Regions from separate parts of the Streptomyces sp. XH2 genome, predicted to be linked through region 2. Evidence: riboswitches for the same ligand, from Rfam matches in the RefSeq annotation. Region 2 holds a riboswitch; each other region holds the start of a gene.
The links. A riboswitch is a leader RNA that binds a small molecule or an ion and turns the genes downstream of it on or off. The one in region 2 is predicted to bind cobalamin.
Positions count from the first base shown of each region.

Region 1: it holds a riboswitch for cobalamin, as region 2 does, so the genes downstream of both, metE (5-methyltetrahydropteroyltriglutamate--homocysteine S-methyltransferase) here and ACOTKD_RS05355 (prenyltransferase/squalene oxidase repeat-containing protein) in region 2, are expected to answer to the same signal.
Region 3: it holds a riboswitch for cobalamin, as region 2 does, so the genes downstream of both, ACOTKD_RS23960 (ribonucleoside-diphosphate reductase subunit alpha) here and ACOTKD_RS05355 (prenyltransferase/squalene oxidase repeat-containing protein) in region 2, are expected to answer to the same signal.
Region 4: it holds a riboswitch for cobalamin, as region 2 does, so the genes downstream of both, ACOTKD_RS32945 (cobalamin biosynthesis protein) here and ACOTKD_RS05355 (prenyltransferase/squalene oxidase repeat-containing protein) in region 2, are expected to answer to the same signal.

Region 1 covers NZ_JBMMMZ010000004.1:34,682-38,450, forward strand. Annotated here, with positions in the region: gene ACOTKD_RS09615 (hypothetical protein) at 9-323, opposite strand; gene ACOTKD_RS09620 (hypothetical protein) at 425-781, opposite strand; gene ACOTKD_RS09625 (hypothetical protein) at 998-1,390, shown strand; cobalamin riboswitch at 1,431-1,640, shown strand; gene metE (5-methyltetrahydropteroyltriglutamate--homocysteine S-methyltransferase) at 1,844-3,769, shown strand, end outside.
Region 2 covers NZ_JBMMMZ010000002.1:378,910-382,678, forward strand. Annotated here, with positions in the region: gene ACOTKD_RS05350 (SCO2322 family protein) at 1-276, opposite strand, end outside; gene ACOTKD_RS05355 (prenyltransferase/squalene oxidase repeat-containing protein) at 321-1,598, opposite strand; cobalamin riboswitch at 1,776-1,937, opposite strand; gene ACOTKD_RS05360 (aldehyde dehydrogenase) at 2,050-3,525, shown strand; gene ACOTKD_RS05365 (ferredoxin) at 3,530-3,769, shown strand.
Region 3 covers NZ_JBMMMZ010000012.1:1,896-5,664, reverse strand. Annotated here, with positions in the region: gene mctP (monocarboxylate uptake permease MctP) at 1-1,165, shown strand, start outside; adenosylcobalamin-variant (AdoCbl-variant) riboswitch at 1,449-1,549, shown strand; gene ACOTKD_RS23960 (ribonucleoside-diphosphate reductase subunit alpha) at 1,722-3,769, shown strand, end outside.
Region 4 covers NZ_JBMMMZ010000018.1:59,816-63,584, reverse strand. Annotated here, with positions in the region: gene ACOTKD_RS32950 (cobyric acid synthase) at 1-1,410, opposite strand, end outside; gene ACOTKD_RS32945 (cobalamin biosynthesis protein) at 1,440-2,414, opposite strand; cobalamin riboswitch at 2,543-2,665, opposite strand; gene ACOTKD_RS32940 (hypothetical protein) at 3,062-3,289, opposite strand; gene ACOTKD_RS32935 (anion permease) at 3,308-3,769, opposite strand, start outside.

The sequences.
Region 1 (3,769 bases), on a different contig from region 2:
CGGCGGGGCTACTCCTGCCGTACGTACAGCAGCAGCCGGGCGAACAGGCCGGGCCGGCGCGGCGCGCCGCGGGGCGCGGCGGGCCCGGCTTCCGCGCCGGGGGCTTCGGGAGCGGCGGGCGGCTTCTCCCCGGCCCGGCTCGCGGGGGGCGTGGTGCGCGGACCGCCCGGCGGGCTCGGCGGGCTCGGCGGGTCCTGCGGATCCGGGGCGGTGGCCGGGGGCTGCTCGCCGCCGGCGGAGGCGTGCTCGGGGTCGGGTTCGGGGGCGCGGTAGACCTGGGCGCGCAGATAGGCGCTCAGGACACGCGCGGGATCGAGGGGCATGACGTCTCTCTGCTTCTCGTGCCTGCAGGTGTGAGGAAAGTTCCGGGCGTGCCGGACGCGGCGGCCCGTCCCGTACGGGGCGGGACGGGCGGGGGTTCCTCTCAGCAGCGCAGGACGTCGTTGCGCGCGCGGCCCGCGGTGGCCGCGGGGCCTTCGGGGGCCGGCGGTGCGGGCCGGCAGCCGGGGGCCGGCGGGGATCCGGCTCCCGCGGAGTCCCGCGAGGCGGGGACGCAGGTGCGCCTGCCCGGAGACGCCTGGACGCGGGGCGTGCGGTTGTCCGCGACGCAGTCGTCCGCGGTGGCGAACTCCACGGACACGGGGGTCTCTTCCGGGCCGGAGCCCAGGGCGAACACCGTGCCGCTCCCCCCGGAGAAGAGCAGCAGGACGGAGACCAGCACGGCGACCGCGGCGCGCAACGCGGGCTGCGACGGCGGCGGTGCGGGGCTCCACAGGGTCATGCACCAAGCGTAATCAGTCAATTACTTTGGGCGCATTCCACCGTTCGGGTGAGGCCACCGGTACCGGGGCGGCATCTCCCGGCGGGAACGGGGCACCTGGCCCGTATGGTCGCACAGCCCGCGGCACGGAACCCGGGCGCGCCGTACGGTCGGAGCAGGGCTTCTCCGCGCACGGCGGCGGCCCCGGTCACGGCAACGACGGCGGAGGAGGAGCAGGTGACGGATGCCCGGGAGAGTGCGGACCACGTCAGCGTGCATCTGACGGACTGCGGCCACCAGGACGCGGGCGCCGTCTTCGGCGTTCTGGAGGCCGCCTTCCCCGAAGCGGGCCCGCCGCGCAGCGAGACCAGCCCGGGCGCGCCCGGCGCGGGCCCGATGATCTGGTGCATGACGGTGGACACCCGCACGCGGCTGGGCGAGGGCGCGGCGCAGCCGGGGAAGGCTCCCCTCTCGGGCACGGTCACGGCCGACCTGTTCGGCGCCGCCGACCCCGTCCGCCAGGTCAAGGAGGAACTGGAGCGCGCCTTCGCCGCCGAGCACCGCGGTCACGTCTCCGGTGAGCACGAGATGGAGCTGCGGCTGCGGCTGGCGACGCGAACCGCCTCGTGAGGCGCGCCACTTCACTCTTCCGTGACCCTGCCCCGCGGCCTAGAGTGACGGTGCAGCTGGTTCGCCCTGCTCGCCAGGCAGGCGCGTCGCAAGAGGGAACCCGGTGGGAATCCGGGACTGCCCCGCAGCGGTGAGCGGGAACGACCGCCGTCATACGCACTGGATCCGTACGGGTCCGGGAAGCGACGGCCAGTAGGTGCCATGTGGCGTGCCCGCGAGTCCGAAGACCTGCCAACTGCCCGTGCGCTGCCGAGCGCACGGAGATCCCGGTGACCTCGAGGGCGGTTGGGGGCACCCCCGGACGAAGTCTGGGGGAGCACACATCAGGCGGGCACACGCGGCGGCGCTACGAGCGACCGCACCGCGGCGGCGGCCCGCCCGGTCTGCCGTTCCTTCGCGCTCTCCGTCCGTCCCGGGGTCATGGACGCACGCACGCTCGCGAAGGAGAGTTCCGTGACCAGCAAGTCCGCAGCCGCGGCAGCACAGGCCACCGTCCACGGCTACCCCCGGCAGGGTCAGGGCCGGGAACTGAAGAAGGCGATCGAGGGGTACTGGAAGGGCCGTGTCACGGCCGAGGCCCTGCGGGACACGGCCGCCGCACTGCGCCGTACGAACTGGCAGCAGCTGGCCGGGGCCGGTGTGCACGAAGTGCCCACGGGCGACTTCTCGTTCTACGACCACGTCCTGGACACCAGTGTGATGGTCGGTGCGATTCCCGCGCGGCACCGCGCGACCGTCGACGCCGACGCCCTGGACGGCTACTTCGCCATGGCCCGTGGCACGCAGGAGGTGGCGCCGCTGGAGATGACCAAGTGGTTCGACACCAACTACCACTACCTGGTCCCCGAACTCGACCCCGGCACGGTCTTCACCGCGGACTCCACCAAGCAGGTCGCGGAGCTGAAGGAGGCCCTCGCGCTCGGCCTGACGGCCCGTCCGGTGCTCGTCGGCCCCGTCACGTACCTGCTGCTGGCCAAGCCCGCGCCGGGCGTCGCCGCCGGCTTCGAGCCGCTCACCCTCCTCGACCGGCTGCTGCCGGTGTACGCCGAGGTCCTCGCCGACCTGCGGGCCGCGGGCGCCGAATGGGTGCAGCTCGACGAGCCCGCCCTGGTCCAGGACCGCTCCCCCGCCGAGCTCAACGCCGCCGCCCGCGCCTACCGCGAACTGGGCGGCCTCACCGACCGGCCCCGGCTGCTGGTCGCCTCCTACTTCGACCGGCTCGGCGAGGCCCTCCCGGTCCTCGCCAAGGCCCCCGTCGAGGGCCTCGCCCTGGACTTCACGGGCCCCGCCGCCGCCAACCTCGACGACCTCGCGGCCGCCGGCGGGCTGCCCGGCAAGCGGCTCCTCGCCGGCGTCGTCAACGGCCGCAACGTGTGGATCAACGACTTCGAGAAGTCCCTGTCCACCCTGGGCACGCTCCTCGGCCTCGCCGGCCGGGTCGACGTCGCCCCGTCCTGCTCCCTGCTGCACGTGCCGCTGGACGCGGCGGCCGAGCGGGACATCGACCCGCAGATCGCCCGCTGGCTCGCGTTCGCCCGCCAGAAGGCCGCCGAGGTGGTCACGCTGGCCCGCGGCCTGGCGCAGGGCCCCGACACGATCGCGGCCGAGCTGGCCGCCAACCGCGCCGACCTGGCTTCGCGGGCGGGCTCGGCCATCACCCGGGACCCGGCCGTCCGCGCCCGCGCCGCCGCCGTCACCGAGACCGACGGCCGCCGCTCGCAGCCGTACGAGCAGCGGGCGGCCGCCCAGCGGGCCCACCTCGGCCTGCCCCTGCTGCCGGTCACCACCATCGGCTCCTTCCCGCAGACGACGGAGCTGCGCACCGCCCGCGCCGACCTGCGCTCGGGACGGATCGACGCCGAGGCGTACGAGGAGCGCATCAAGGCCGAGATCCGCGAGGTGCTCTCGTTCCAGGAGAAGGCCGGCATCGACGTCCTCGTGCACGGCGAGCCCGAGCGCAACGACATGGTGCAGTACTTCGCCGAGCAGCTGACGGGCTATCTGGCCACGCAGCACGGCTGGGTCCAGTCGTACGGCACGCGCTACGTCCGCCCGCCGGTCCTCGCCGGTGACATCTCCCGCCCGGAGCCGATGACGGTCCGCTGGACGCGCTACGCCCAGTCGGTGGCGGGCAAGCCCGTCAAGGGCATGCTGACCGGGCCGGTCACCATGCTCGCCTGGTCGTTCGTCCGCGACGACCAGCCGCTCGGCGACACCGCCCGGCAGGTCGCCCTCGCCCTGCGCGACGAGGTAGCCGACCTGGAGGCCGCGGGCACCTCGGTGATCCAGGTGGACGAGCCGGCGCTGCGCGAGACGCTGCCGCTGCGCGCGGCCGGCCACGCCGAGTACCTGGCGTGGGCGACCGAGGCGTTCCGCCTC
Region 2 (3,769 bases):
CCCGTCCTTGGCGGGCGTGCTGTCGCAGACCGCTTCGAAGCCGGCGGCGGCGCGCGGTTTCGCGGCGTCGGAGGAGTCCGCGCTGACCGCGAACCGGAACCCGATCACGTCCCCGTCGCCGGGCCGCGCCGTGCCCGGCCCCTGCGTCGCGTACGCCCACTGGCCGCCGGAGCCCTGCCAGAACGACCAGTACCGGTAGCCGGCGGCCTGGGCGGGGGCGGTGCCGAGCAGTACGAGGAGCACGGCGACCAGCGCGGCGACCGCACCGCCGCGCATCCCGGCGGCTCGCACCCCGGCAGGGCGCATTCCGGCAGCTCGCGTCACAGCTGCTGCTTCTTCTTGCGGCCGCTGATCAGGAAGCCGATGCCGGCGCCGAAGGCCAGGCCGACGCCGACGATCCACCAGACGTTGACGGTGACGCCGCCGTCCTTCTCGTCCTTGTCCTCGTCCTTCTTCGACTCGTCGGAGCCCGTGGCCCGCTCCGGCGCCGGCCCCGTGGCGTTCAGCTGCGCCACGAGGTCCGTGCCCGCGAAGTCGCGCGGGTCGCCGCCCGCGGCGCGCGTGGCGAGGATCAGCTTGGCGAGCCGGCCGGGCTGGCCCTTGGCCCACTCGGCGGTGCCGCTCTCCTTGGACCGCAGCCACTTCAGGGGCTTCTCGGCGGCGGCGCGGTGACCGCCCGCGGCGAGGGCGAGGGCGGCGTCGGCCGTGTTGCCCTGGTCGGGCTTGGCGGGGGCGCCGGGCATGGACGGCAGCAGGTAGCCACCGTTCTTGTCCATGGCGGCCACGAGGTAGCCGTCCACGGCCTCGGCGGCCGCGGCGGCGTCCTTGGGACCGGCCTTGTCCTCGCCCGCGCACTCCAGCGCCTTGACGGGCCGGTCGGCGTCCTTCTTCGGGGGCTCGGCGAGGAAGCCCTTGCCGAGCGTGGCGAGCGCGGCGGCGGCGCTGGCCAGGTTGTCGGCGCGCAGCCCCTTGTCGTCCTTCAGGTACGCGAACGCGCCGCGCTCGCCCTCCTTCGCGTCGCAGCCGAGCTGGAAGGCCAGCAGCGTCTCCACGGGGTTCTTGCCGTTCTTGACGGCGTCCTTGGCCGGGTCCTGGCCGGCCGCCGCGAACGCGCCGAGGGCGATGGAGGTGGAGTTGGCGTCGGTGGGGCTGCCGGCCTGGTAGCCCCAGCCGCCGTCGTCGTTCTGGTGGGCCTTGAGCCAGTCCAGGCCCTTCCTGACCGCGTCCGCGCGCCCGCCGGCGGCCGCGAGGCCCTGCACGGCCGCGGCGGTGGCGTCCGTGAACTCGTCCTTCTTCGGGTCGCACGCCTTGCTCGTGTCCGCGCGGTAGCCGGGGAAGCCGCCGTCCTCGCACTGCTGGCCCGCGAGCCAGTCGACCCCCGGCTTGGCCGGGGTGACGCCCGTGGCGTTCTGCGCCACGAAGGCCAGCGACTGCCGGAAGACACCGTCGAACTTGGGGTCGGCCGTGCCGTACAGCCCCGGCGCCGGGGACGGTGAGCCGTCGGCGAAGGCGGCGGGGGCCGCGGCCGCGCCCAGGACGGCGGCGGTGGCCAGGGCCGCGGCGCCGCGGCGCGCGTGGACGGCGAGGGAGGGGGCCATGGGGTCGAGCCTCTCGGTGGGGTGTCACTGCGGGGGCGGGGGCAGGGCCGGCTGACGGGGTCCGCGGCCGCGCACGGCCGCCTCCCCGCGCGCTGCGCGCGGTGGCACCGGGCTCGGCTCCGCATACCTCGGCGGTGCCGGTGGACCGGACGGCACCGCCAGGCGGCACGACCGGTTCCGGAAGCCTGCCGCCTGGACCGGGTGGTCCGGCTCGTACGGCCGCCGGGCGGCGGACCGTAGTCACGGTTGCGGGTCAGCGCCGGATTTGCACCGGCTTCCCCCGTTCCGAGGCGGGATGAAGTTGTCACGGACACTTTAACCGGACGGCCTGAAGATCAACGGTCCGGCGACCTGTTGCCCGCTGCCGGGCGGGCTGCTAAGTGTCTGATGCTGCGTCAGTTTTTCGTTACGGCGCGCAGGGCTCCGCAGACGCGCGGGAGGCATCCGGATCATGAACCAGCATGCGAACGGACCGGTCGTCGAGCACGGACAGCTCTTCATCGGCGGCGCCATGGCCGACCCGGCCGGCCGCGCCGTCATCGACGTCGTGTCGCCGCACACCGAGGAGGTGATCGGCCGCGTCCCGCACGCCTCGCGCGAGGACGTCGACAGGGCCGTCGCCGCGGCCCGCACGGCCTTCGACTCCGGCGTCTGGGCCGACCGGCCCCTCGCCGAGCGCATCGACGTCGTCACCCGCATCAAGGACGGCGTCGCCGCCCGGCACGAGGAGATCGCCCGGATCGTCTCCGCCCAGAACGGCTCCCCGTACTCCTGGAGCGTCCTCGCCCAGGCCCTCGGCGCGATGATGGTGTGGGACTGCGCCATCGCCGTCGCCCGCGGCCTGCCCTACGAGGAGCGGCGGGCCGGCGCCCTCGGGCCGCTGCTCGTGCGGCGCGAGCCGGTCGGCGTCGTCGCTGCCGTCGTGCCGTGGAACGTCCCGCAGCTCGTGACGGCGGCCAAGCTCGCGCCCGCGCTGCTGACGGGCTGCTCGGTGGTGCTCAAGCCCTCGCCGGAAACGCCGCTGGACTCGTACCTCCTGGCGGAGATCGTCACGGAGGCGGGCCTGCCGGAGGGCGTCCTGTCGATCCTGCCCGCGGAACGCGAGGTCAGCGAGTACCTCGTCGGGCACCCCGGCGTCGACAAGGTGGCCTTCACCGGCTCGGTCGCGGCGGGCAAGCGCGTCATGGAGGTCGCGGCGCGCCGGCTGACCCGCGTCACTCTGGAGCTCGGCGGCAAGTCCGCGGCGATCGTCCTGCCGGACGCCGACCTGGAGGCGGCCGTCGCCGGCATCGTCCCCGCGGCCTGGATGAACAACGGCCAGTCGTGCGTGGCCCAGACGCGCATCCTCGCCCCCCGCGCCCACTACGCCGAACTGGCCGAGCGCTTCACGGCCGCCGCCTCCGCCCTCGTCGTCGGCGACCCCCTCGACCCCGCCACCCAGGTCGGGCCGCTCGTCGCCGAACGGCAGCGCCGCAGGTCCCTGGAGTACATCGCGCTCGGGCAGCGCGAGGGCGCCAAGGTGCTGGCCGGCGGCGGCCGCCCGGCCGGCCGCGACAAGGGCTGGTACGTCGAGCCCACCCTCTTCGGCGACGTCTCCAACGACATGCGCATCGCCCGCGAGGAGATCTTCGGCCCCGTCATCTGCCTGCTGCCCTACGACACGGAGGAGGAGGCCGTGCGCATCGCCGACGACTCCGACTACGGGCTCTCCGGCAGCGTCTGGACCCGCGACGCCGAACGCGGCATCGAGGTCGCCCGCCGGGTGCGCACCGGCACGTACTCGGTCAACACCTTCGGCCTCGACATGTTCGGCCCCTTCGGCGGCTACAAGAACTCCGGCCTGGGGCGGGAGTTCGGACCGGAGGGCTTCGCCGAGTACCTGGAGCACAAGACGATCCACCTGCCCGCGGACTACGAGGAGGGCTGACGGAATGACTGCCGCCGAGCGCTGGCACGTGCGGGTCGACCGGGGGCTGTGCGTGGGCTCGGGAATGTGCGCCGGGAGCGCGCCCGGGGCGTTCGCGCTCGACGCGGGCCGCCGCTCCCGGCCCCTCGCGGAGGAGACGGACCCGTCCGAGGAAGTGCTCGCGGCCGCGGAGACCTGCCCCGTGGAGGCGATCACGATCAGCAGGCCGGACACGGGCGAGACGGTGTTTCCTCCCGACGAGTGA
Region 3 (3,769 bases), on a different contig from region 2:
GCTGGACGTGCTGGGCGTGGGCGGCGGCTCGAACTGGTTCATGAAGGACCTGCCGCTGCTCATCGCGTTCGGCGTGCTCGCGGCGTACACGTACTCCTCGGGGCTGCGGGCGCCCGCGCTGATCGCCTTCGTCAAGGACGCGCTGATCTACATCGTGATCATCGTGGCGATCGTCTACATCCCCATCAAGCTGGGCGGTTTCGACCACATCTTCGCCAAGGCGGGCGAAGCGTTCGCGGTGAAGAACCCGGAGACGGGCAAGCCGCGCGGCGCGCTGGTGAGCGGCCCCGACGCGCAGTGGGCGTACGCGACGCTCGCGCTCGGCTCGGCGATGGCGCTCTTCCTCTACCCGCACTCGGTGACGGCCGTTCTCTCCGGCAAATCCCGCAACGTCATCCGCCGCAACACGACGATCCTGCCGCTGTACTCCCTGATGCTGGGCCTGCTCGCGATGCTCGGCTTCATGGCCATCGCCGCGGGCATCAAGGTGAAGAACGGCCAGCTCGCGATCCCCCAGCTGTTCGAGGACATGTTCCCGGACTGGTTCACGGGAGTGGCCTTCGCGGCGATCGGGATCGGCGCCCTGGTGCCGGCCGCGATCATGTCGATCGCCGCCGCGAACCTTTTCACCCGCAACATCTACAAGGACTTCATCAGGCCGGACGCCTCGCCCGCGCACGAGGCGAAGGTCTCCAAGCTCGCCTCGCTGCTGGTGAAGGTCGGCGCTCTCGTCTTCGTCCTCACCATGGACAAGACGGTCGCCATCAACTTCCAGCTGCTCGGTGGCATCTGGATCCTCCAGACGGTCCCGGCGCTCGTGGGCGGGCTCTTCACCCGCTGGTTCCACCGCTGGGCCCTGCTGGCCGGCTGGGCGGCGGGAATGGTCTACGGCACCTGGAAGGCGTACGACACGCCGAGCGCCACGCAGGATCATTTCGGAAATACCAATCTCATCCCCCTTATCGGAGAAAAGGGCTATATCGGGCTCACGGCCTTCGTGCTCAATGTGATCGTCGTCATCGTCCTGACCGTCGTCCTGAAGGCGTTCGGCGCGCCGGAGGGCGTGGACGAGACCACGGCCGCCGACTACACCGCGGACGCGGGCGACCCGGGGGTCCAGCCGGAGCTCCCGCCGGCCACCGCGGGGGTCCCCGGCGGGCACTAGGACGACCGCCGGCAGGCTTCCCGGCCCGCGGGGCCGACCGGGCCGCCACGCCCCTCCCAGGGGGCGTGGCGGCCCTTTGCCGCGCCTCGCGCCCGAGGCCCGGGCCCGGCCCGCGAAGGACCCGCGAACGGCCCGCAGAGGGCCCCGGAACGGCCTGCGCGTGACCTGCGAACCCACCCTCAACACCGGGGCCTGATAACACATTCCGACCCATGCGCTTACCGCGCGACACAACATGTGGGGGCGCGTACGAGGGGCGGCACTAGATGTATGCTCGTCCTCGCTGTCGTCGCAGGGGAATCCGGTGAAAATCCGGAACTGTCCCGCAACGGTGCATGTATGCCGTTAAGCCGCGCATGCAGGAGTCCGAGTACCTGCCGGCAGCCGCCCTCCACCGAGCCTGCCCTGGGCTCGGCTATGGGCGTTGAATTCGTCCGGGCCTCGCGGGTTGGGCCGGCGGACGCCTACGAGGCATGCCCTGCGCATCAGGCATGCCCGTACGCGGCCCGTCGAGCTCTCCCCGCCGGCCCACCCAGCCGAGCGAGGGAGAGCCTCAGTGACCATCGCGCCCGCCGATCCGGTCTCAGCGACTGCGGAAGAAGCGACCGGCGGCCCCGGGACCGCGCTGCTGCGCACCCTGACCGACCTCACCGCCGACCTTCCCGCCACCGACCCGGGCAAGGTCGCCGCCGCCGCGCTGCGGGGCCGGAGCGCCACCTCGGACGAGGCCGAGCTCCGCTCCCTCGCCACCGAGGCCGCCGCGGGTCTGATCGCCGAGGAGCCCGAGTACTCCCGCCTCGCCGCGCGCCTGCTCACGCGCGCGATCGCCGACGAGGCCGCCGGCCAGGGCGCCACCTCCTTCTCGGCCTCGGTCGCCGTCGGCCACAAGGAAGGCCTGATCGCGGACGAGACCGCCGCGTTCGTCGCCGCCCACGCCGCGCACCTGGACGCGCTCGTCGAGAAGGCCCTCGCCGACGGCGCCGACGACCGCTTCGGCTACTTCGGCCTGCGCACCCTGCACAGCCGCTACCTGCTGCGCCACCCGATCCACCGCGACGTGATCGAGACCCCGCAGCACTTCCTGCTGCGCGTGGCCTGCGGCCTGGCCGAGGACCACTCCGAGCGCGCCCTCGCCGACGTCGCCGAGCTGTACGGCCTGACGAGCTCCCTCTCGTACCTGCCGTCCTCCCCGACGCTCTTCAACTCCGGCACCCGCCACCCGCAGATGTCGTCCTGCTACCTGCTGGACTCCCCGCTGGACGAGCTGGACTCGATCTACGACCGCTACCACCAGGTGGCCCGGCTGTCGAAGCACGCCGGCGGCATCGGCCTGTCGTACTCGCGCATCCGCTCCCGCGGCTCGCTGATCCGCGGCACCAACGGCCACTCCAACGGCATCGTGCCGTTCCTGCGCACCCTCGACGCCTCCGTCGCCGCGGTCAACCAGGGCGGCCGCCGCAAGGGCGCCGCGTGCGTCTACCTGGAGACCTGGCACGCCGACATCGAGGAGTTCCTGGAGCTCCGCGACAACACCGGCGAAGAGGCCCGCCGCACCCACAACCTCAACATCGCGCACTGGATCCCGGACGAGTTCATGCGCCGCGTCGAGGCCGACGCCGACTGGTCGCTGTTCTCCCCGGCCGACACGCCCGACCTGGTCGACCTCTACGGCGACGAGTTCGACGCCGCCTACCGCGCCTACGAGGCCGCCGGCAAGGCCGTCAAGACCATCCCGGCGCGCGTGCTCTACGCCCGCATGATGCGCACCCTCGCGCAGACCGGCAACGGCTGGATGACGTTCAAGGACGCCGCCAACCGCACCGCCAACCAGACGGCCGAGAAGGGCGCGGTCGTCCACTCCTCGAACCTCTGCACCGAGATCCTCGAGGTCACGGACGACGGCGAGACCGCGGTCTGCAACCTGGGCTCCGTCAACCTCGCCCAGCACCTCGGTGCCGACGGCGAGATGGACTGGGAGAAGCTCGACCGCACGGTCCGCACGGCCGTCACCTTCCTCGACCGTGTCGTGGACATCAACTTCTACCCGACCGAGCAGGCCGGCAGCTCCAACAGCCGCTGGCGCCCGGTGGGCCTGGGCCTGATGGGCCTGCAGGACGTCTTCTTCCGCCTGCGCCTGCCCTTCGACTCGGCCGAGGCGAAGGCCCTCTCCACCAAGATCTCCGAGCGGATCATGCTCGCGGCGTACGAGGCCTCCGCCGACCTCGCCGAGCGCAACGGCCCGCACCCGGCCTGGGCCGCGACCCGCACCGCCCGCGGCGTGCTGCACCCGGACCACTACCCCAACGCCGTCGCCGCGTGGGAGGACCGCTGGGAGGCGCTGCGCGCCCGCATCGCCGAGGTCGGCATGCGCAACTCGCTGCTGCTCGCCATCGCCCCCACGGCGACCATCGCCTCCATCGCGGGCGTGTACGAGTGCATCGAGCCGCAGGTCTCCAACCTCTTCAAGCGCGAGACGCTCTCCGGTGAGTTCCTGCAGGTCAACACCTACCTGGTGGAGGACCTCAAGCAGCTCGGCGTGTGGGACCGCGCCACCCGCGAGGCCATGACCGAGGCCAACGGCTCGATCCAGGACATGAAGTGGAT
Region 4 (3,769 bases), on a different contig from region 2:
GCCCAGCCGGTCCAGCTGCTCCTCCCGCAGCGCGGCGAACGACGTGTCCGGGGCCGGCACGAAGGCCCGCCCCGCCGCCTCCGCGACGCGCCGCAGGAACGCCCGGCGGAAGCCGTCGCTCTCCAGGGAGCCGTGCCAGTGCGTGCCCCACACCGAGCCGACCCGGCAGCCGTCCAGGAACGGCTCGTCGCCGCCCCGCAGGTCCGCCACGCCGTGGTGGATCTCGTAGCCCTCCACGGGCTCGCCCAGGGCCGTGCCCACCGGTCTCGCCAGGGTCTTCTCCGCGGCGAAGCGGATGCGCACCGGCAGCAGGCCCAGCCCCTCGACCGTGCCCGCCTTCGACTCGACCTCGTCGTCGATCCGCTCGCCCAGCACCTGGAAGCCGCCGCAGATGCCCAGGACGGGGCGGCCCTCCGCCCCGCGCCGGGCCAGGGCGTCCGCGAGCCCGCGCTCCCGCAGCCAGTTCAGGGCCCGTACGGTGCCGCGGGTGCCCGGCACCACGACCAGGTCGGCGTCGGCGAGCTCCTCCGCGCGGTCGACGAAGCGCACGACCACGCCCGGCTCGGCCGCCAGCGCGTCCACGTCCGTGAAGTTCGACATCAGCGGCACGGCGCACACCGCGACCCGCAGCACGTCCGCGCCGTGCGGCGGGGCCACCACCGACTCGCGCACCGCGCCCCGCAGGGAGACCCGCAGGCCGTCCTCCTCGTCGATGCCGAGGCCGTGCGCGAACGGCAGGACGCCGAACGTCCGCCGGCCCGTCAGCTCGTACAGCATGTCCAGGCCCGGCTCCAGCAGCGTCACGTCGCCCCGGAACTTGTTGACGACGTAACCCGCTATCAGCTCCTGGTCCTCCGGCGACAGCAGCGCCGTCGTGCCGAAGAACGACGCGAAGACGCCGCCGCGGTCGATGTCGCCCACCACCACCACGGGCAGCCGGGCCGCCCGGGCGATGCCCATGTTGACGATGTCGCTGCGCCGCAGGTTGATCTCGGCCGGGCTGCCCGCGCCCTCGCAGATGACCGCGTCGTGCGTGCGCCGCAGCTCCTCCAGGCAGCCGGTCACGGTGCCGAACAACTGCTCCTGCCGCCCCGCGTGGTAGCCGCGCGCGCTGAGCTCGCCCACCGGCTTGCCCATCAGGACGACCTGGCTGCTGCGGTCCCCGCCGGGCTTCAGCAGGACGGGGTTCATGAGCGCGCTCGGCTCCACGCGGGCCGCGGCCGCCTGCATGGCCTGCGCGCGGCCTATCTCCGCGCCCTCGCGCGTCACGAACGAGTTGAGCGACATGTTCTGCGCCTTGAACGGCGCGACCTTGACGCCCTTGCGGGCCAGCCAGCGGCAGATGCCGGCCGTCACCACGCTCTTGCCCGCGTCCGAGGTGGTGCCGGCCACCAGCAGGCCCCCGCCCAGCGGGCCCGCGGGCCCGCTCCTGTCAGCCGTCACCGGCTCCTCCTTGCCGCTCTTGCCGTCGTCAACAGGCTGCCCACTGTGCGGGCCGCCACCGCCGTCCCCAGGGCCAGCAGCGACACCCGGTGCGAGAGGCGCACCGCGCGCTCGATGTCGTCCGTCCGCACGGGGCGGTTCTCCGCGCCCAGGACGGGGCGGTGCTCCACCCGGCCCGCGTACGCGAGCGCGCCGCCCAGCCGCACGCCGAGCGCGCCCGCGAACGCGGCCTCCACGGGACCCGCGTTGGGGCTGGGGTGGCGGGACGCGTCGCGCCGGGCCACGCGCCAGGCGCCGCGTGGATCCGGGCCCGCGAGGACGGCGAGGGCCGCGGTCAGGCGTGCGCCGGGCCAGCCGGCCACGTCGTCCAGGCGGGCCGAGGCCCAGCCGAAGCGCCGGTAGCGGGCCGACTTGTGGCCGACCATGGCGTCCAGGGTGTTCACGGCCCGGAAGCCCACCAGGCCGGGCACGCCGCCGAGCGCGCCCCACACGAGGGCGCCGACGACGGCGTCGGAGGTGTTCTCGGCCACGGACTCCACGACGGCGCGGGCGATCTGCTGCCCGTCCAGCGCCTGCGGGTCGCGGCCGCACAGGTGCGGCAGGCGCTCGCGGGCGACCTCCACGTCACCGGCGGCGAGCGCGCCCCCGATGGCGCGGGCCTCCCGGCCCAGGGACGTGCCGCCGAGCACGGCCCAGGTGGCGGCGGCGGTCAGCGCGACGTCGGCGGTACGGGAACGAGAAGCGCGTACGGTACGGGCCAGCAGTGCGGCGCCTGCCGCCGCGCCCCCGGCGCACACCAGGGTGTGCAGGGCACCGCGGCCGCGGTCGTCGCGCCACAGGCGCTGCTCCACGGCGTGCGCGGCGCGGCCGAACGCGGCGACGGGGTGGCCGCGGCGCGGGTCGCCCAGGACGCGGTCACCGAGGAAGCCGAGGGCGGCGCCGCACGCGAAACCGATCGGATCGGCACGCATCGGATCAGACCGCCGTCACGCCTCGGCGGGAAGAGAAGGCTCTGCGGGGCGTTCGGTGGCGGGCGCCGGGCATGACGATGTGTCCTCACTCAGGGTCCGCGCCCTGGCTCGACGTGACCGGCGACCAGAGTCTCCTGGCTCCCGGATCCGCGCCCGCCCCGGCCTTCCGGCTCGCCGCCGTGGCCATCGCGTGGGGGAGACGCTCCCCGGTGACAGTGGCGGGACCGCGCCGGATTCGCACCGGACTTCCTCTGCTGTCGCCGTTTGGCTCCGGAAGTCCACCATGCGCCGCGGGCGCCGTCAACTCGCTCTGACCTGGCCCGAGCGCTTCCCGTGCCGGGTGCGGCCGACGCCTTTTACCGCCGCCGCGGCGTGCAACCCCCGTGTACGTGTCCGGCGGTGCCGAACCCACCGGCGGGGCGGCGCCGGCGGAGACGTACACCCAGGATGATCGCCGTTGCGGCGGGAGTTCGCTGCCCGGCAACGAGACGCAAGCGGCCGCGGCGGCGGGGTTCGTTGCGCGGCAACGAGATGCGCTTGACCGCGGCGGAAGCCGGTTGCGCGGCCGCGGCGCAGCCCGGCTTCCCCGCGGGTACGCGAACGGCCGGACCCCTGAAGGGGTCCGGCCGTTCGAAGGCGGAGCGCGGCTACGCCACGATCAAGTAGATGCCGTAACCCACGGCCGCCGCGCACAGCGCGAAGCACGCGTACGCCCCGGAGCGCGCGAGCGCACCCGCACCCGCACCCGAGTCCGCCGAGCCCCCCGCACGGGGCGACGTGCCCACGATGCCCAGGGTGAAGATGCCCACCAGGCCGACCGTCACCACGAGGCTGACGCCGAAGACCTGGCCGAGAGCTGCCCAGTCGATGTGCATGCGTTTCTTCCTTATGCCTTAGCTCGCCGCGGCGGCGGCAGGAGCCCGCCCGGCCTCGGGGGAGGGGGAGACCGCGGCGGCGAGCGGGCCGGCCGGCGGCGGGGCGACGGCCTGCAGGGCCGCGGTGACGACACCGGCCGGCTCGGCGCCGGTGACGGCGTCGCGCGAGTCCAGGTCGTCGTGGGTGACGGGCTTGCGGCGCGAGGCCAGCCAGATCGCGCCGGAGACGGCCAGGCCGAGGACGGCGACCGCGGCGACGCCCCAGTCGCCCTGGTCGGCGAGGAAGGCCGCGCCACCGGCGACGAGGCCGGCCGCGGGGAGGGTCAGGCCCCAGGCCATGACCATGCGCCCGGCGGTCGACCAGCGCACGACGCCGCCCTTGCGGCCGAGGCCGGCGCCCATGATCGAGCCGGAGCAGACCTGGGTGGTGGAGAGCGCGAAGCCGATGTGCGAGGAGGCGAGGATCACGGTCGCGGCGCC